DNA from 2 places in the Shewanella loihica PV-4 genome. Region 1 is predicted to be linked to the other one. Evidence: predicted binding sites of a transcription regulator. Region 1 holds the regulator's gene; the other holds the start of a gene.
What was found. The regulator FliA, encoded in region 1, starts transcription of late flagellar genes. The targets are predictions, from matches to a motif close to CTAAAGNTNNNNNNNNNNNNGCCGATA.

Region 1 (10,140 bases):
TGTTTTCTTTTAATATCGCCTTGGCCCTGGTGGTCTTGCTGGTGGCCATCTATACCGACCGCCCCCTGGATTTTGCTGCCTTTCCCACAGTGCTGCTGGTTGCTACCTTGCTGCGTTTGGCGCTTAACGTCGCCTCGACCCGTATCGTCTTACTCGAGGGGCACAACGGTGGCGACGCCGCCGGTAAGGTGATTGAGGCCTTCGGCTCAGTGGTGATTGGCGGTAACTATGCCGTGGGTCTGGTGGTGTTTCTTATCCTGATCATCATCAACTTCGCCGTGGTAACCAAGGGCGCCGGACGTATCTCAGAGGTGAGCGCTCGCTTCACACTAGATGCCATGCCAGGTAAGCAGATGGCAATCGACGCCGACCTTAACGCCGGGATCCTTAATCAAGATCAGGCGCGTATTCGCCGCGCCGAAGTAACCAAGGAGGCCGACTTCTATGGTGCGATGGATGGTGCCTCCAAGTTTGTAAAAGGCGATGCCATCGCCGGTATCATGATTCTGGTGATCAACATCCTGGGCGGTTTCGTCATAGGTATGGCCCAGCATGGGCTGGACTTCTCCTCTGCGGTTGAGATCTACACCCTATTGACTATCGGTGATGGCCTGGTGGCGCAGATCCCTGGTCTCTTGCTCTCCATCGCGGCGGCCTTGATGGTGACCCGTCAAAACGAATCTGGCGACATGGGACAGATGGTTATGAGCCAGATGTTCGACAACCCTAAGTCGCTGGCCATCGCCGCCGGCGTCCTGCTGACCATGGGCATAGTGCCTGGCATGCCGCATTTCGCTTTTCTCAGCTTTGGCCTGATCACCGCGGGTGGTGCCTATTTTCTGCATCGTAAGAAAGATCTCGACAGACAACGTGCCTTGGAGATCGCCAAGTCCTCACCAGCGACTCCCGGCGATGCCAAGCCCAAAGAGCTTAGCTGGGATGATGTGCAGCAGGTGGACACCATTGGTCTGGAGGTGGGCTATCGTCTGATCCCGCTGGTGGATAAGGGCCAGGGTGGTGAGCTGCTTGGACGTATCAAGGGCGTGCGTAAGAAGCTCTCTCAAGAGCTGGGCTTTCTTGTTCCCGCCGTGCATATTCGCGATAACCTGGATCTGGCGCCAAACACCTATAGGATCTCCCTGATGGGTGTGGCCTCAGGTGAGGCGGATATTCGTCACGATTGTGAACTGGCCATCAACCCAGGTCAGGTTTACGGCAAACTAGATGGTGTCGAGACCACAGATCCCGCATTTGGTTTAGAGGCGGTATGGATCGCCCCTGAGCTCAGAGAACATGCTCAGACTCTAGGTTATACCGTGGTGGATGCCGCTACCGTAGTGGCGACTCACCTGAGTCAGCTGTTAACCAATAACGCCTCCAAGCTGCTGGGCTACGAAGAGGTGCAGCAGCTGATGGATATGCTGGCCAAGCATTCGCCTAAGCTGGTCAGTGGTTTCATTCCCGATGTCTTGCCGCTGGGCACTGTGGTCAAGGTGATGCAGAACCTGCTTAACGAAGGCGTGTCGATCCGCGACCTTAAGACCATAGTTCAGACTCTGCTCGAGTACGGGCCTAAGAGTAACGATACCGAGGTGCTTACCGCTGCTGTACGTATTGCACTTAAACGCATGATTGTTCAAGAAATAAGCGGTCCAGAGCCGGAAATTCCTGTCATTACTTTGGCGCCCGAATTGGAACAGATGTTGCATCAGTCTATGCAGGCAACGGGAGGCGAGGGGCCGAATATCGAACCTAGCCTTGCCGAGAGGATGCAAAAGTCGTTACTCGACGCATCCCAGCGTCAGGAGATGGTGGGCCAACCAGCCATCCTACTGACATCGGGTATGTTACGTTCGACGCTGTCGCGTTTTGTTAAACATACGATTCCAAATCTGCGGGTGATCTCTTACCAAGAGGTACCCGATGAGAAACAAATTCGCATCGTATCAGCGGTCGGCCAGTAGAGGGTATTTAAGTGAAAATAAAACGTTTTTTGGCAAAAGATATGCGCTCTGCATTGGCCCAGGTGAAAGAGACATTAGGTTCGGATGCGGTGATCATGTCGAACAAGAAAGTTACCGGCGGTATCGAGATCGTCGCCGCGGTAGACTACGATGAGCCTAAGCCGAGCGTGGCGAAAAATGATGCCGCGCCTTTGTCACCCAGCTTTCTCGATCTGGCCGAGGAGAAGGTTTCTATCGGTCGTCAGCCCATTAAGACAGAGTCAAAAAAACAGCCATCACCCGTAGCCGATTCGCTGCAAGCGCTGCTCGAGCGTCAACAAAATCGCGTCAGTCAGCAATTAAGCCAATCGAATGAAGCACTCGAGATGCCTGCCTGGGCCCAGGGATTGAAGGCGCCAAGCGATGAAATGGCCGCGCCTAATATGCATGGCGGCATGCAGGCTAATCCCCATGCCAACACACACGAGAGCCAGAATTTTAACCGTGCCAAGCGTGATAAGAGCGCGCCGGCCAGCGAGATCGAGTCTATGCGTGAAGAGCTGGCATCACTTCGCAACCTACTGACACATCAGGTGACCTCACTGCTGACTGAGCAGAAGAGTCGTCTGGATCCTGTGGGCGCCATGTTAGAGAGCCGCCTGCTGGATGCCGAGTTTAGCCCTGAGGTCGCCGCCAAGTTATCGGCCTTGAGCGAGCACTATGTGCCAGCGGACTTGGTGAAGGCCTTGCCACGCAGCCTGGCGAACATGCTCGACAACCAGGGGGACGACATCGTTCGTCAGGGCGGTGTGGTCGCCTTCGTGGGCCCAACTGGTGTGGGTAAGACGACGAGTGTCGCAAAATTAGCCGCTCGATTCGCCGCGCAGCATGGTTCAGATCAAGTTGCACTCATTACAACGGATCATTATCGCATTGGAGCCTATGAGCAGCTGGCAACCTATGGCAAAATAATGGGGTGCCCGGTCAAGCAAGCTCATGATCTCAATGAGTTGGAACAAATTCTTTATCAGTTCCGCAATCGCAAGCTAGTATTGATAGATACGGCGGGCATGGGACAGAGAGATGTGAGATTGTTCCAGCAACTTGATAATTTAACTGCAAATAGCAGATTACCTATTCGCAGTTATCTGGTACTGTCATCTACAAGTCAAAGAAGAGTGCTTGAAGATGCCGTCGCGCAGTTTACCCGGATTCCATTATCCGGCGCGATTTTGACCAAATTAGATGAATCAGTGGCCTTGGCACCGGCGTTGAGTGTGTTGATTCAAAGTGGATTACCTTTGAGTTATGTCACCGATGGACAAAGAGTGCCAGAAGATATGCAAGTGGCCGACACCTTAGCCTTAGCCAACAAGGCCCTGTCGGTACTCGAAAAGAAAGTGCAACCAATACAGAATAACGAAAGGTCATATGAACAGGCCTACGCATTTGAGTAATATAATGAGTCGGGATCAAGCAAGCGGTTTACGTATGATGAATCAACCATATAACGAAAAAGTAAAAGTAATTGCCGTAACCGGTGGTAAGGGTGGCGTAGGTAAAACCAGCGTGTCGATCAATACCGCCGTCTCCCTGGCCGAGAAGGGCAAGCGTGTGCTTGTGCTCGATGCCGACTTGGGGCTAGCCAACGTCGATGTCATGTTGGGCCTGAGAGCCGAGCGCAATCTCTCCCACGTATTATCTGGCGACGCTGACCTTGACGATATTATCGTACGTGGTCCAAAGGGGATTGGCATTATTCCAGCCACCTCTGGCACCCAGGCCATGGTCGAGCTGACACCGGCCCAGCATGCGGGCCTGATCCGTGCCTTCAGCGAGATGAAGACCCAGTTTGATATCCTGGTGGTCGATACAGCGGCAGGTATCTCAGACATGGTGCTCAGCTTCTCTCGCGCCTCTCAAGATGTGTTGGTTGTGGTGTGCGACGAGCCGACCTCTATTACCGACGCCTATGCTTTGATTAAGATTCTTAGCCGTGAGCATGGCGTATTCAGATTTAAGATTGTGGCAAACATGGTTAGAAGTTTGCGAGAAGGGATGGAGTTGTTTGCTAAACTTAGCAAGGTAACCGACCGTTTTCTCGACGTGGCCCTGGAGCTGGTTGCGACTATCCCCTTCGATGAAAACCTTCGCAAATCAGTTCGTAAACAAAAGTTGATCGTCGAGGCATTTCCTAAGTCACCGGCGTCAATTGCTTATCACGGCCTAGCGAATAAGATCATTAGCTGGCCAGTGCCACAACAACCGGGCGGACACCTGGAGTTCTTTGTAGAGCGATTGGTTCAACGTCCCGAATATCAAGAGGATCGTACGAGTGAGTAAAGCCGCTGCGTATACTTGTTTAGATAACAAAGCTTCTATTGTCGAACAGTATGCACCGTTGGTAAAAAGGATTGCTCACCATTTACTCGCTCGTCTACCCGCCTCGGTGCAATTGGATGATCTGTTACAAGCAGGTATGATGGGCCTGCTTGAAGCCTCGGCCAAGTTCGATGGCAGCAAGGGTGCCAAGTTTGAAACCTTCGCCGGTATACGTATTCGCGGCTCCATGCTCGACGAGATTAGGCGAGGAGACTGGGTACCCAGGTCGGTTCACCGTAATCAGCGACGCATAGCCCAGGTGATTGACGAGCTAGAACAAGAACTTGGACGTGACGCAAAAGACAATGAAATTGCGGATCGACTTGATATGACGCTCGATGAGTACCATCATATTCTTAATGATGTTTCCGTCGGGAAAGTAGTTGGAATTGAAGATCTTGGTGTATCGGTCGATGTAGTAAGACAGGAAGACGATCATCAGGACGACGCATTTGAGTCACTGGCAGAGACACAGTTCCACGAGGCCCTCGTCGAGGCGATTAAATTACTGCCAGAAAGAGATGGATTAGTTTTGTCGTTATATTATGACGAAGCATTAAATTTAAAAGAGATCGGTGCCGTACTTGATGTAAGCGAATCCCGAGTAAGCCAGATACACAGCCAGGCGATGCTCAGACTCAAAGCTAAACTCAAGCATTGGACCAAAATATAACGATTACATGAGCAATATAAAAACAGCTCCGCGGAGGAAACCTTGGACAAGAATATGAAGATTCTCGTTGTTGACGACTTCTCAACAATGAGACGCATCATCAAGAACTTGTTGAGAGACTTGGGTTTTAATAACACTCAGGAAGCAGATGACGGTTCGACAGCCTTGCCTATGTTGCAAAAAGGCGATTTTGACTTTGTCGTGACCGATTGGAATATGCCTGGCATGCAGGGGATCGACCTGTTAAAGGCTATCCGTGCTGATGACAACCTGAAGCACATTCCTGTGTTGATGGTGACTGCGGAAGCAAAAAGGGAACAGATCATTGCAGCGGCGCAGGCCGGTGTGAATGGCTATGTGGTGAAACCTTTTACTGCGGCGACATTGAAAGAGAAGTTAGACAAAATTTTCGAACGACTCGGTTAATCAAGGTTGAGCTATGCAGGCAGAAACTTCAGGGCTGATCAATCTAGCACAGGCCAAGCAACTCGTTGATCTGCTAGAGGCGGGTCAACAAGAGATGGCCGATGAGCTAATTCGCGATATCGCCAGCCCGATTCAGAAAGAGCTGTTTGACGAGGTGGGTCGCCTAACCCGTCAGCTTCACAGTGCCATAGTGGACTTTCAGGTGGACGGTCGTCTCGTGGAGCTGGCCAATAGCGAAATTCCCGATGCCAAAGAGCGCCTCAATTATGTCATCGACATGACGGAGCAGGCCGCCAATAAAACCATGGACGCCGTCGAAGAGTCTCTGCCTCTTGCAGATGCCCTTACCATGAACGTACAGGCCGTTAAGCCTTCTTGGGATCGCCTGATGCGTCGCGATATTCAGCTGCACGAATTTAAGGCGCTCTGCCATGATGTTCAGCAGTTTATCGAGCGCAGCGAATCCGATTCCAATCGTTTAAAAGAGTTACTCAACAACATATTGCTGGCCCAGGACTTCCAAGATCTGACCGGACAGATGATCCGCCGGGTGATCGAGCTGGTGCGAGAGGTTGAGAGTAACCTGGTCTCTATGTTGACCGTATTTGGCGAGCAGCCCGCCACGGATAAACCCCGTGCATCAGAGAAGTGTGTCGAAGCTGAAGGTCCTATTATGAACGCTGATCAGCGTGATGATGTCGTGACAGGGCAAGATGAAGTCGATGACTTGCTGTCGAGTCTAGGTTTCTAAGTAGGAGTCATATGAATGTCCTTTGATGTTGATGAAGAGATACTGCAGGACTTTTTGATTGAAGCGGGCGAGATCCTTGAGCTTCTCTCTGAACAGCTGGTGGCGTTAGAAAATAACCCCGACGACACCGAACTACTCAATGCCATCTTCCGTGGATTCCATACCGTTAAAGGCGGCGCCGGCTTCCTGAGCCTGACGCCCATGGTGGATGTTTGTCACGAAGCGGAAAACACCTTCGACCTGTTGCGCACGGGTAAGCGTAGTGTCTCTGCCGAGCTGATGGATATCATTCTCCAGGCCGTCGACACCATCAACTCTATGTTTGCCGAGACCCAGGCGGGTGTCGAGCAAAGCCCTGCCGATGAAGGCCTGTTAGCTAATCTTAAATTATTGAGCTCTGGTGGCTTATTGCCATCTGAGCAGGGCGGGGCATCAGTTGAAGCCGTTGCCGAGACGCCGGCCGAACCGGCTGTCGAAATACCAGCTGACGACGGTATAGAGCTATTTGATATGCCGCTCGATGACGGTGTCGAACTGTTCGACGAGCCGGTAAGCGATGCACCCGTGACCTCTATCGCCGGAGAAGGCGATATCGATGAGATCGATGAATCTGAATTCGAAGCCCTGCTCGATGCCCTTCATGGCAGCGGTAAGGGGCCATCAAGTACGGCGCCTGCAGGTGTGGCGCCGATTCAGGCGAGCGATAGCGACGACATCACAGACGATGAGTTCGAGTCGCTGCTCGATGAACTGCATGGCTCGGGTAAATTTCAGGCCCCTTCGGCTCCTATTGCCAAGGTGCCAGAGCCGACCTCGCCGCCGGTGGACGCCGATGAGATCACCGACGATGAATTTGAAAAGCTGCTCGATGAGCTGCATGGCGCCGGTGCTGGCCCTGGCAGTGAGACAAGCAAACCAGTAGCTTCTGCCGCTAAGGCGCCAGCAGCCCCTGCGCCGAATAAAGTCGCCACCCCGGCGCCAAGCAGCGTTAAGTCGCAACCCGTGGAGGTGCCAGCTCCTAAGCCTGTGGTGAAAGAGAAGGCTGCGGCAAAGGCGCCAGCGACCAATATGCCTCAGGCGGAAACCACAGTGCGCGTCGATACCGCGCGCCTGGATCAGATCATGAACATGGTCGGTGAGCTGGTATTGGTGCGTAACCGCCTGCTTAGCTTAGGGATTTCCCGCGATGATGAGGATATGTCTAAGGCGCTGGCCAACCTGGATCTGGTGACAGCCGATCTCCAGGGCGCGGTGATGAAGACGCGCATGCAACCGATCAAGAAGGTCTTCGGCCGCTTCCCTCGCGTGGTGCGGGATCTGGCGCGCAGCCTGAATAAAGAGATCGATCTTCGCATGATAGGTGAAGATACGGATCTGGATAAGAACCTGGTGGAAGCCCTTGCGGATCCTTTGGTTCACTTGGTGCGTAACTCGGTTGACCATGGTATCGAGATGCCTGACGAGCGTGAAGCTAACGGCAAGTCGCGTACCGGGACTATTACCCTTTCTGCCAGTCAGGAAGGTGACCATATCCTGCTCAAGATTGAAGATGATGGCGCGGGGATGGACCCCGAGAAGCTTAAGCAGATCGCCATCAAGCGCGGCGTGCTCGATGAAGATGCTGCGGCGCGCATGTCTGATGAAGAGGCCTATAACCTTATCTTCGCCCCGGGCTTCTCTACCAAGGTGGAGATCTCCGATATTTCCGGCCGCGGCGTCGGCATGGATGTGGTGAAGACGCGTATCACTCAGTTAAACGGTACCGTGCATATCGACTCCTTAAAAGGTAAGGGGACTTGCCTGGAGATCAAGGTGCCGCTCACCCTGGCTATTATGCCGACCCTGATGGTGGAAGTGGCTCAGCAGGTATTTGCTCTGCCGCTGTCGAGCGTTAGCGAGATCTTCCACCTGGATCTGACCAAGACCAATGTTGTCGATGGCCAGCTAACTGTGATTGTGCGGGAAAAGGCCGTGCCGCTCTTCTATCTCGAGCATTGGCTGAGTCGTAAGGCGGTGAGCTTTAAGCATGGCGACAAGCAGCACGGTCACGTGGTGATAGTGCAGCTGGGTACCATGCAGATAGGCTTCGTGGTTGACTCCTTGATCGGTCAGGAAGAGGTAGTGATCAAGCCTCTGGGCACCTTGTTACATGGCACCCCAGGCATGGCTGGCGCGACTATTACCTCTGACGGTGGCATCGCATTGATATTAGATGTGCCCGGCTTATTGAAACATTACGCCAAGAACAAGAAATAACAGTTAGCGGCACAGTGAGCTATAGGATCAGCGTGATGCCCAGAGGCGTCACGCTTTGTTTAGGCAAGGATCCTGTTGCAGATAGGAATTTGAATGGCCATAAAAGTATTAGTTGTCGATGATTCAAGCTTTTTTCGTCGCCGAGTCAGTGAGATTGTCACCAAGGATGCGGAGTTAGAGGTCATAGGCACGGCGTCTAATGGCGCCGAGGCGGTCAAGTTGGCGCAGCAGTTAAAGCCACAAGTTATCACCATGGATATTGAGATGCCAGTGATGGATGGCATCAGCGCCGTGCGTGAGATCATGGCGAAGTGTCCGACCCCCATCTTGATGTTCTCATCCCTTACCCACGACGGCGCCAAGGCAACCCTGGATGCCCTGGAAGCGGGTGCGTTAGATTTTCTTCCTAAGCGATTTGAAGATATTGCCACCAACAAGGATGAGGCGATCGCTCTGTTGCAGCAGCGCATCAAGGCGCTGGGCCGCCGCCGTGTGTTCCGCCCCATATTGCCAAGAAGTGTACCACCAAAGCCTGCGACAACAACTGCTTCTACGACGCCGACAAGAGAGATGGCGCAGCGTCCTGCAACGCGTCCGAGCGCGCCTGTTACCCGCGCCAGCGGTAAGAGATATAAGCTTTTATTGATCGGCACCTCAACCGGCGGCCCCGTTGCGCTGCAGCGGATATTGACCAAGCTGCCGGCGAACTATCCTCATCCTATTTTGCTTATCCAGCATATGCCGGCAGCCTTTACGCCCGCCTTCGCCACGCGCTTAAATGGCCTGTGTGCCATCGAGGTGAAAGAGGCGCAAAATGGCGATCAGCTCAGGGCAGGCTGCGCCTACCTGGCACCCGGTGGCATGCAGATGATGTTAGAGCGTGGCGGCAGCTTTGGACGCATCAAGATAGTGGCCGGTAGCATGGATATGAATTACAAGCCCTGTGTCGACATTACCTTTGCCTCGGCCTCAAAGCTGAGTGGCGGTGAGACCCTGGCCGTGGTATTGACTGGTATGGGCGCCGATGGCCGCGAAGGGGCCAGGATGCTTAAGAATGTCGGGGCGACTATCTGGGCTCAAGATGAGGCCAGCTGCGTCGTTTACGGCATGCCACAGGCGGTGACCGCCGCCGGGATCTCCAGTCAGTCGATAGCGCTCGATGATATGGCAGAGGCCATCATTCGCGAGAGCGGACGTGGCTAGGCAGCGACAAGGCCTCAGCACCACAGTGCTGTTGCTGTTTTTTCTCTTGTTAGTTTGCTGCCTGGTGACCGGATCACTCTATCTCGACCTGAGGCATAAGAATGGCTTGCTTGAGGAGAAGGTAGCCCAGCTAGAGAAGAGTCAGGTGCTGCTGATGGTGCCCGACGAGCAGGCAAAGGCCTTGGCAGATTGGATGGAGAATAATCCAGAGTTTACTCAGTCTATCATCAAGCAGGCCGAGCCTGGCAGCCAGGTAAGAGTCGAGATTGGCCCCGACGTGCCTGAGGCGATCGCCAGGCAAGAGGCAGTTAGTCTTACAGACAGACATAGTGAACGAACCGATAGTCTCGATGAACAGACAGCTAATCTTAATGAACAGCAGGATCAGACCAGGCTAACGCCCTTGTTACCTGAGGCGGGAGCTGAAGAAGCAAGCCAGAGTGAACATCTGAGCAAGAACCAGCGCGAGCAAAAGGTGGCCAGCGCCACAGATAAGGTGACACAGG
Region 2 (10,140 bases), 1.7 Mb from region 1:
TGTCTCACCTGCCCCGTGTCCATCAGGTTTTGCGCCATGGGGCCGTTGTCCACCGCCGCCACAAACATGCCGCGGCGCACCAGTTGATAGGTCCAGCCACCCGGACAGGCGCCGAGATCCACAGAGTTCATGCCGCTGCGCAGACGCTGCTCCTGCTCCGACTTAGGGATGAAGTGGATGAAGGCCTCGTCCAGCTTGAGAGTCGAGCGGCTCGGTGCATCGCTGGCCATCTTGAGTCTGGGGATCCCCATGAAATAGGGCGAGCTGTTGTGGCTCAGGGAGTAGCCCACATAGGCGGTACCCGGCCCGACGAAACAGACATGTATGATAGGACGCTTAGGGTTTTCCTTCTCAAGCAGGGCACCACTACGTTTCAGTGCCTGCCTCAGGGGCACGGTTAACTTACGACAGAAGGTCGACAGCTCCTTGGCCTCGTTGGTATCTGGCGTCTCGACCCTGAGCTCGCCCGCCCTATGCACCTTAGCCAGGGCATCGACGATGGGCGTGACGCGATCGCCTTCAGGCAGATCTTTGAGCAGCTCATTGGCGGCAAACATCTGACGAGTGAAGATAAGCGAGTCCAGCTCGATCTGCTCGGCCAACAGATCGGCATCTCCCACCTGGAAGCACTGAAAAATCACGTAACCATCGTTACGATTGGTCTTTACAAAGCCGCCAACATTCAGCTCCGCGGCTCGCTGCTGGATCTCGGCGGCGCAGTCTTTCTCGTAGCCGGCACGGCAATATAAAAATAGGTTTATCATAGGAAGATCCTGAATAAAAAATGGCGACCCATATCATTGGGGCGCCATTCTACACTTTCTCGAAAATGAATACGATTATCTTAGCGACTGGTTAATCGTCCAGCTCCACCACGCGATTACGCCACACGGCCACCGCGATGAACAACCATCCCAGCAGGAAGCAGACGCCGCCCATAGGCGTCACAGGGCCTGTCCACTTGCTCCCCACCAACACGTAGAGGTAGAGTGAACCGGAAAACATCACTATGCCAAGCAGAAACAGGTAGCCCGCCCAGTCGATAAGGCGCGACTTGAACCAGTGACCGCTAAAGGCCACGGCGATCAGTGCAAAGGTGTGGTAGAACTGATACTCGACCCCTAGATTAAAGATGTCGATCATCTCTGGCGTAGTCACCTGCTTGAGTCCATGGGCGCCGAAGGCTCCCAGGGCCACGGCTAAAAAACCACTCAAGGCTGCCAGCAATAAAAACCCTTTACGCATCTAACCCCCTAATAAATTGAATACTGTGTGAGACTGCCAAATCCAGATTAGCGCTTTGGGTCGTGCCTGACGACTTTCTTGGTAGAAAACTATGATCGCCATCGGCTAACCATACTAATTTGGCCTTAAAAGGTGCAAGCCAAGGTTCGACCTGCCCCTTGGCGCCAAATTTATCGCGCTCCCCCTGTATCACCAAGAGCGGCGCCTGACACTCGGCGATAGGCTCGAGTCTGGGCTCGCCCCCTTTGGGCGGCACGAAGGGATAACCCAAACAGATAACCCCATCGACGGCTTGCTCGCCAGCGAGTATCGCCGCCATACGTCCGCCCATGGACTTGCCCATGACTATAAGGCGCTTGGGCTTATAGACCTCACGCACCGTCTCTATCAGCAGGCTAAAATCTTTAATCAGCTTAGGCGCCCTATCCGGCGGCCTGCGCTTGCCATCGATGGCGTTGCTGCGCATGTAGGGAAAGTTAAAGCGCAACACGCCTATTGCTTGCTCAGCATCTGACGCGCCACCATTACCAGCACTGAGCCGCTTGGCCATCTGCGTCATGAATTCGTGTTCCATGTTGGCTCCAGCACCATGGGCCAGCACCACTAAGGTATCGCAGGCCAGCGCATTATCATCCAGCGGGCCCGAGAACAGGCACTGACTCGCGGGCAACTCGGCCGCCTCGAGCCGTGCATTCAATCTTTGGGTAAAACTCATCTCGCCTCTTTATCTTTGGCTCACCACCCATAAAGGGCGTAGCCAGATGATTCAATCGGGTTAGCCCGGCAGCAGCTCGCTGCGAGACTCCTCTTCGAACATGTCGAGCATCCACTTTCTGAAAGCAACAATCTTGCCTATCTCGGCATGATTCTGCTGACACACCAGATAATAGGCGTTCTTACTCACCAACACCTCGGGGAAGGGGCACACCAGACGCCCGGCCTTGATGTCGGGACGGGCCAACACGCTGTAACCCAAGGCGACCCCCTGACCGTGAGCGGCGGCCTGCAATACCAGGGAGGAGTGACTGAAGATGGGGCCCTGGTTCACATTAATGTCATTAATTCCACATTGTCTAAACCAAGCCTGCCAATCATGACGGCTGGAGTCATGCAGCAGGGTGTGATGTTTCAGGTCGCTCGGCTGGGATAACGGCTTGGGGCCGCTGAGCAACATGGGCGAACAGACAGGGATCAACACCTCGTTTCTCAGCTTGTCGGCACGCAGCCCTGGCCAGTTGCCCATGCCGTAATAGATGGCTACATCCACGTCGTCGGTCAGGCTGCTGGTCTCATCGTCCACCGCCTTGATCCGCACGTCGATGTCGGGATTATTCTCGCTGAAATTAGCCAATCGCGGCACCAGCCACTGAATGGCGAAACTGGGCGAAGTGCTTACCGTGAGCGAGCCTATGGCGCTTCGAGCCAGCAATCTGTCGGTGGCATCGGCCAGTTGTACAAAGATATCTTTTATGTCGAGAAAGTAGCCCTGCCCCTCTTCGGTCAGCAGCAAAGATCGGTTCTTACGACGAAAGAGCTTTAGCCCTAAATATTCTTCTAATGCCTTAATCTGATGACTTACTGCGGCCTGTGTCACAAAAAGTTCTTCCGCGGCGCGCGTAAAGCTTAAGTGACGGGCTGCAGCCTCGAAAGCCTTCACCGCATTCAATGGAGGTAAGCGTCTCGACATAGTGATCCTTGTCTCACATTTTAATTAGTTTTTCTAATCCGTATTGTTACATTTTATCGTTTGTAAAGGGAAGGGGTTTTGGTTAAATTTTGCGCCAACGAAATGATTGAAGTTAGACAGCCTCTACGACGTATTTGGGGAGTGTCTGACACCCCAAGATATGCCGCCCGGAGGCGACCACTATGATTAACTTTAAAACTGTATTTGCCATCGCACTGCTCTCAGCCTCAACCGCTGCCACTGCCGATGAAATCGTTATCGATACCACAGACCTGCACGCCGCCATCAGCGCACAACTGGCCGAAGGCCTAGAGCAGATGCAACAAGATCTGAATGAAGACCTCAACGCCATTCTGGTTGCTCAGAAAGACGAGCAGGCGGACACCAGCGTCAGCGCCCAGCGCGCCGAGTAATCACCAGCCGGCAGCTAATAATAGTCTGCAGCTACCGATAGCCAGCTGCAAACACTAAGCAACAAGCCGCGTCTTATGATGCGGCTTTTTTATGCCCGCAAGCTTTAAGGCGACCCACATAAGCAACCCATCTCTTACAGTAAAGGCGAGAGCGACCCGCCAGATACGTTACGTCAGAAGCTAAGCAGATCCAAGGTTTTATAGATCTAAGCGTGAAAGCTCTCCATAGAAACAGTCCATAAAAAAGGCCGCCCGAAGGCAGCCTTAATCTCGAATGCTTGGCTTTCTAATACTTAGCTTTCTAAATACTTAGCTTTCTAAATACTTAGCTTTCTAATACTTGGCCCTCTAAAGAGAGCCACTTAAAGCCATTATGCGGGGCGATAGACCTTCACGTTGTGATAACCCTGCTCCTGCAGGTAGAGCGCCTGTAGCTTGCTCATGACGCCTCTGTCGCAGTAGAGCAGATAGGTCTTCTCTTTATCCAGATCGGCAAACTGGGTGGCCAACTTGAAGAAAGGAATACACTTCACCTCGATGCCGTTGAGGCTAAGCGGGCTCTGCTCCTCCTCTTCTGGCGAGCGGATATCGACCACAACCTCACCACCGGATACCGCATCGACAGTCTCAGTCTCGGTGATCTTGGTATCCATGCTGACGGCGATGTCGCGAATATCGATCACCTCGGCGGCTTCCACCACGCGGTCGATCAAGTCTTCGGAGAACTTCTCCTCCTCGGCGAGGATCTTACCCATCACAGCCTTCACTGTCGGCTTCTGTGAGATCACGCCACAGTATTCGGGGATAGACTTGGCAAAGTCTTCGGTGCCGATCTCGCGGCTCATGTTGATGATGTCTTGCTTATCCATCACGATCAGCGGACGCAGAATCAGCATATCTGTGCTGCGGTCGATCACATTCAGGTTAGTCAGGGTCTGGCTGGACACCTGCCCCATCGCCTCACCCGTCACCAACGCCTGAATGCCCATCTTCTCAGCGATACGGCTGGCGGCGCGCATCATCATGCGCTTGAGGATAACGCCCATCTGGCCGTTATCTATCTTCTCCAGGATCTCCTGTACCACAGGATCGAACGGCACAGAGATAAATTTCACCTTATGAGACTCGCCGTACTTCTGCCACAGATGATAGGCCACCTGCTTCACACCTATCTCATGCTGGTCGCCGCCCAGGTTAAAGAAGCAGTAATGGGTACGAGAGCCGCGCTTGATAAACTGGAAGCTGGAGACACCTGAGTCGAAACCACCTGAGATCAGCGACAGCACATCTTCCTGGGTCGCCATAGGGAAACCGCCCAGGCCGTCGATGCGTTTCTCCACCAGATAGAGATGCTCATTGTCTATCTCAAGGTTTACCGTCATGTCGGGGTTCTTCAACCTGACACCGGCCGCCTCGGTAAACTGGTTGAGTCCACCGCCCACGTAACGCTCTACCTCGATTGAGTTAAACTCATGCTTACCGCTACGCTTTACCCGCACACAGAAGGTCTTACCGGCCAATTCCTCTTTGTAGAGTGCCAGCGTCTGCTGGTAGATATCGTCCACCGACTCGAAGGTGCTCTCACGCACCTGCAGCACATGGGCGATCCCCGGAATACAGGCGAGACGCTCGGCATAACGCTCAATCATCTCTGGCTTGTCTTCTGGCACCCTGACCATGATCTTATCCCACTGGCGCTGCACTCTGGCCTCTTCATCGACCTTGCGCAGCACGTTTCGGATATTGGTTTCAAGCATCTTGGTAAAACGCATTCTTACCGGTTTGCTTTTCATCATGATTTCAGGAAAGAGTTTTACGATAAATTTCATGGGCGTTCCGCGGGAATAATTTTAAACAGCAATCTTGCCATTATACCAAGCCCGGTGCACAAATGCCCATAAATCAGCGACTCGGCAGGTATTTTCTGCCCGTGCCCCCTTAATGTGCGCAATATTTATTCAGCTTAGGATAATCCGCTCCGAATAGAGTGCCTGAGGATAGGCTGGTAGAAATGAAAAGCGTCCACCGATGTGGACGCCTTATCTGAAACTATTTGCCTTAAGTTAAGAGCTAAATAGACAGGCTACTGCTCCACTTGAATCTCGTCTGACTCTTTCGGCTTGCCCTGCTCGATGGCAATTTCGACCCGGCGATTTCGGGCGCGGTTGGCTGCCGAATCGTTCGGCACCAACGGCGCCGTGCTGGCCATGCCCACCACCTTCATCCGCTGCTGGTCGAAGCCCGGCACACGCACCAGCTCATGGGCCACGGCCACGGCGCGTTTACTGGAGAGATCCCAGTTGGAGCTATAGAGTTCGTTGCTGATATTCATATCATCCGTGTGACCGGATACGGTAATGATCCCCGGCACATCCTTGAGCAGCTCGCCCACACGGCGGATCACCGGCTTAAACCTAGGCTGTAGGAAGCCAGAGCCCGATGAGAAGGCGCCCTTCTCTCGGATACGTATGATGATCTGTTGCCCCAAGGACTCAATCTCGATCGCCCCGTCGACGATCTCCTTGTTGAGCTCCTGCGCCATCTTCTTCACCCGATCATTGATCTGATCCTGTGACGCGGCCTCCTGCTGCTGTTGCTTCGCCTGAGCTTCAGAATCAGCCTCTTCCTGAGCCGTCGATGACGCCTCGCCACCGCGCTGCTCACCGCGCTGCTGCTGTACGCCGCCGGCGCTGTCGTCTTCACCTGCCTGCACCTCAATGGTGGGCTCGGTCATCTCGTTAGTCTGCTGATTGATGATCTCGATGGGAGTGGGTTCTGGCTTGCCTGGGCGAAACTCCAGTGCGATCACCGAGGTGCCCTTGGGAATATCTTTGACTTCAACCTTATTCTGCACACCGAAGGCATACTTCATCGACCCTGCGATCTGCTTAAACTTCATCACGTCCATCTCGGAGAAGGCGAGCAGCAATACGAAGAAACACATCAATAGCGACATGAGGTCGGCAAAGGTTGCCAACCACATGGGCGCCCCGGCGGGCGGGCAATCGCATTTGACCTTCTTAGCCATCTGGCTATTCCCCGTCCGTCGTGTCTATCTCTCGCTGTTTCTCCGAGAGGTAATTCTTCAAGAATCCCTCGATGACCCTTGGGTTTTGACCGTCTTGAATGGCGAGTACCGCATCCATGATCAGGTTGCGGTTGAGCATCTCCTCGCCCATGCGCAGCGAGAGTTTATCGGCGATCGGCAGGGCAATCATGTTGGCGATAATCGCACCATAGAGTGTGGTCAACAAGGCCACCGCCATGGCGGGGCCGATAGACTTAGGGTCATCCATGTTAGACAGCATGGCTACCAGACCGATAAGGGTACCTATCATCCCCATGGCGGGCGCCACATCGCCCAGTGCCTTGAAGATGCTAATCCCCGTCTTATGACGCTCTTCGGTGAGGGCGATATCCTTCTCCAAGGCTTCGCGCACTACCTCGCCGTCATGGCCATCCACCAGCATGTCGACCGCCTTCTGCATGAAACTGTTGCTGATCTCCGCCTCTTCCAGGGCCAGAAAGCCCCCCTTACGGGCAGCATCAGCCATGGTGACCGACTGCTCGATCAACTCGTCCGGCTTATCTATCTTGAACATAAAGGCTTTTGCAGCGATCTTAACCGCACCGAGGAACTGTTTGAGGTTAAATTTCATCATCACCACAAACAGAGAGCCTATCATCACGATAAGCACAGAGGGCACGTCAACAAAGATGGCGATACCGCCACTGCTGACCATAGCTCCGATAATAAAACCAAATGCACCAATCAGGCCTATCAGGGTCGCTAAATCCACAACTCTTCCTCATTTACAGTATCGGCCGTTGCTAATACCTTGATCTCGGGATCAAGCTCTCAGTCAACACCATAATCATCTCAAGACAGGTCTCTACTCTACTCACTCTTGCAATGAAAGGCATCTCCCCGGGCTGGGACGACGACACAAAAGTCGTTAATTAGACGGGAATTCGCCTAACCGCAGACGGGAGTTTACGATATAATATCTGACAAAATTGAGTATTGTTCTAATTCAATTATCGGACAGCTTACACGCAAGTTTAGCTACAAATTCAATTTTTTATAAAAAAACCTCCTTAAAGCGTGCTATTGCACAAATATACGACAGCGCAATTTGACCCCTAGGGTCGACTGAGATACTTTGTCTGTCGCTAAATTCTTGGGAAAATCACCGTGGCCAAAAAACCTGAAAACCTGACCTTCGAAGAGTCACTCACAGAATTAGAAAACATTGTCACCAGCCTTGAGCAGGGCGATGTCTCTCTAGATGACGCCCTCAAACAATTTGAGCGTGGCATCAATCTGGTCAGAAACAGCCAAGGCAAACTCGAACAGGCCCAACAAAAAGTCTCTATCTTGACCCAGGAACAAGATCAACCCAGCTTGCAACCCTATCTGCCAGAGGGCGAATAATTGCTAAATGAAGCGATAACGCGATACCAGCAGCGCGTCGACGGCCAGCTGCGCCATTTTATCAATGCACAAGACGATACCGAGCCACAACTCAAGGCCGCCATGGAACACGGCGCCCTGATTGGCGGCAAACGTATCCGCCCCTTTCTGGTCTACGCCGTGGGCGAGATGCTGGGTGTACCACTGGAAAGGCTAGATGCCTGCGCTGCCGCCATCGAATGTATTCATGCCTACTCGCTGATCCACGACGATCTCCCGGCCATGGACGATGACGCCCTGCGCCGTGGCCAGCCGACAGTGCATATCGCCTTTAATGAGGCCACCGCCATCCTGGCCGGCGATGCCCTGCAAACCTTGGCCTTCGAGATCATCAGCCAGGAAGGCGGCGAGCTGAGTGCCAGCCAACAACTGGCCATGGTGCGCGCCCTCGCCAAGGCGTCTGGCTACAGCGGCATGTGTGGTGGTCAGGCGATGGATCTTAACGCCACCGACAGACAGATAGATCTCGAGACCCTAAAGCGGTTACACAGATTAAAAACCGGCGCCTTGATTCGCTGTGCAGTAGAATTACCTATCATTGCTGCCAAGGTCACAGATGAGCAAGCGAGCCATCTGTTAACATTTGCCGACGCCATCGGCCTCGCCTTCCAGGTACAAGACGACGTGCTGGACATCATCGCCAGCACAGAAGAGCTGGGTAAGCCCCAGGGCTCGGACTGCGAATCGAACAAGAGTACCTATCCGAAACTACTCGGTTTATCCGGGGCCCAAGCGACTGCGAAAAGTTTGATCGAAGACGCCCTATCAGCGCTGGCTAAATTACCATACAATAGCCAGTTAATTGCCGAATTCGCCCGTTTCATCATAGAGCGAAGAGTATAATAAAGAGCCAAAGAATCTCGCTATGAGTTTGGATATTACGAAATACCCTGTGCTGGCACAGGCCGACACCCCAGATGAATTAAGACAGCTTCCCCAGGGTGTGCTACCAAAACTTGCTGACGAACTCAGAAGTTATCTCCTACAGTCCGTAGGCATCTCCAGTGGCCACTTCGCTTCTGGCCTGGGCACGGTCGAGCTGACGGTAGCCCTGCACTATGTCTACAACACTCCGTTCGATCGCCTGATCTGGGACGTGGGCCACCAGGCCTATCCCCATAAGATCCTCACGGGTCGTCGAGACAAGATGCCGACCATACGCCAAAAAGGCGGCATTCACCCCTTCCCTTGGCGGGAAGAGAGCGAATATGACACCTTCAGCGTGGGTCACTCAGGCACCTCTATCAGCGCGGCGCTGGCCATGGCTGTTGCCGCCGAGAAGGAACAGGCAGGCCGTAAGGTGGTGGCAGTCATCGGCGACGGCGCCATGACGGGCGGCATGGTATTTGAAGCCATGAACCACGCCGGCGATCTGCATAACGACATGCTGGTCGTGCTCAATGACAACGAGATGTCGATCTCCGAGAATGTCGGCGCGCTGAATAACCACCTGGCGCAGCTGATGTCGGGCCGTCTCTACACCACCATTCGCGAAAACAGCAAGAAGGTGCTCAAGGGGATGCCCGTCATCAAGGAGATGGCCAAGCGCACCGAGGAGCATCTCAAGGGCATGGTCGTCCCCGGCACCATGTTTGAGGAGCTGGGCTTTAACTATATCGGCCCTATCGATGGCCATGATGTCGACGCCCTGGTTGAGACCCTGCGCAACATGCGTAACCTCTCGGGCCCGCAAATTCTGCACATCATGACCAAGAAGGGACGCGGCTACGAGCCAGCGGAGAAAGATCCCATCGGCTGGCACGCCGTGCCTAAGTTCGATCCTTCAACCTTTGCTAAGCCAGCCGCAAAACCGGCTAACCCCACCTTCTCTCAGGTGTTTGGTCGCTGGCTGTGCGACATGGCTCAGAAGGATGACAAGGTACTGGGGATCACCCCGGCCATGCGTGAAGGCTCAGGCATGGTGGAGTTCTCCCAGCGCTTCCCGAATCAGTATTTCGATGCAGCCATCGCCGAGCAGCATGCGGTGACACTCGCCGCCGGCTTCGCCTGTGAAGGCTACAAGCCTGTACTGGCGATCTACTCCACCTTCCTGCAACGCGGCTATGATCAGCTGATCCACGACGTGGCGCTACAGAAATTGCCGGTGATCTTCGCCATCGACCGCGGCGGTATCGTCGGCCCAGACGGCCCGACCCACCAGGGCGCCTTCGATCTTAGCTATATGCGCGCCATTCCTAACATGGTGATCATGGCGCCGTCGGATGAGAACGAATGTCGTCAGATGCTCTACACAGGCTACTGTTACAACGAGGGACCGACGGCGATCCGTTACCCAAGAGGCAGCGCCACCGGCGAGCCTC

Region 2: a site for FliA is predicted at 7,385-7,411, ahead of pomA (flagellar motor protein PomA). Genes of this name have one in related genera too.

Annotation. Positions count from the first base shown of each region.
Region 1 is NC_009092.1:1,588,455-1,598,594, forward strand. Features, by position in the region: gene flhA (flagellar biosynthesis protein FlhA) at 1-1,964, shown strand, start outside; gene flhF (flagellar biosynthesis GTPase FlhF) at 1,976-3,400, shown strand; gene SHEW_RS07095 (MinD/ParA family protein) at 3,405-4,286, shown strand; gene SHEW_RS07100 (RNA polymerase sigma factor FliA) at 4,279-4,998, shown strand; gene cheY (chemotaxis response regulator CheY) at 5,041-5,424, shown strand; gene SHEW_RS07110 (protein phosphatase CheZ) at 5,438-6,175, shown strand; gene SHEW_RS07115 (chemotaxis protein CheA) at 6,191-8,431, shown strand; gene SHEW_RS07120 (protein-glutamate methylesterase/protein-glutamine glutaminase) at 8,525-9,634, shown strand; gene SHEW_RS07125 (hypothetical protein) at 9,627-10,140, shown strand, end outside.
Region 2 is NC_009092.1:3,267,082-3,277,221, forward strand. Features, by position in the region: gene rlmM (23S rRNA (cytidine(2498)-2'-O)-methyltransferase RlmM) at 1-764, opposite strand, end outside; gene SHEW_RS14265 (DUF423 domain-containing protein) at 856-1,245, opposite strand; gene SHEW_RS14270 (alpha/beta family hydrolase) at 1,238-1,960, opposite strand; gene SHEW_RS14275 (transcriptional regulator GcvA) at 2,021-2,932, opposite strand; gene SHEW_RS14280 (hypothetical protein) at 3,115-3,345, shown strand; gene thiI (tRNA uracil 4-sulfurtransferase ThiI) at 3,717-5,174, opposite strand; gene SHEW_RS14290 (flagellar motor protein MotB) at 5,429-6,373, opposite strand; gene pomA (flagellar motor protein PomA) at 6,378-7,145, opposite strand; gene xseB (exodeoxyribonuclease VII small subunit) at 7,541-7,780, shown strand; gene ispA ((2E,6E)-farnesyl diphosphate synthase) at 7,781-8,662, shown strand; gene dxs (1-deoxy-D-xylulose-5-phosphate synthase) at 8,685-10,140, shown strand, end outside.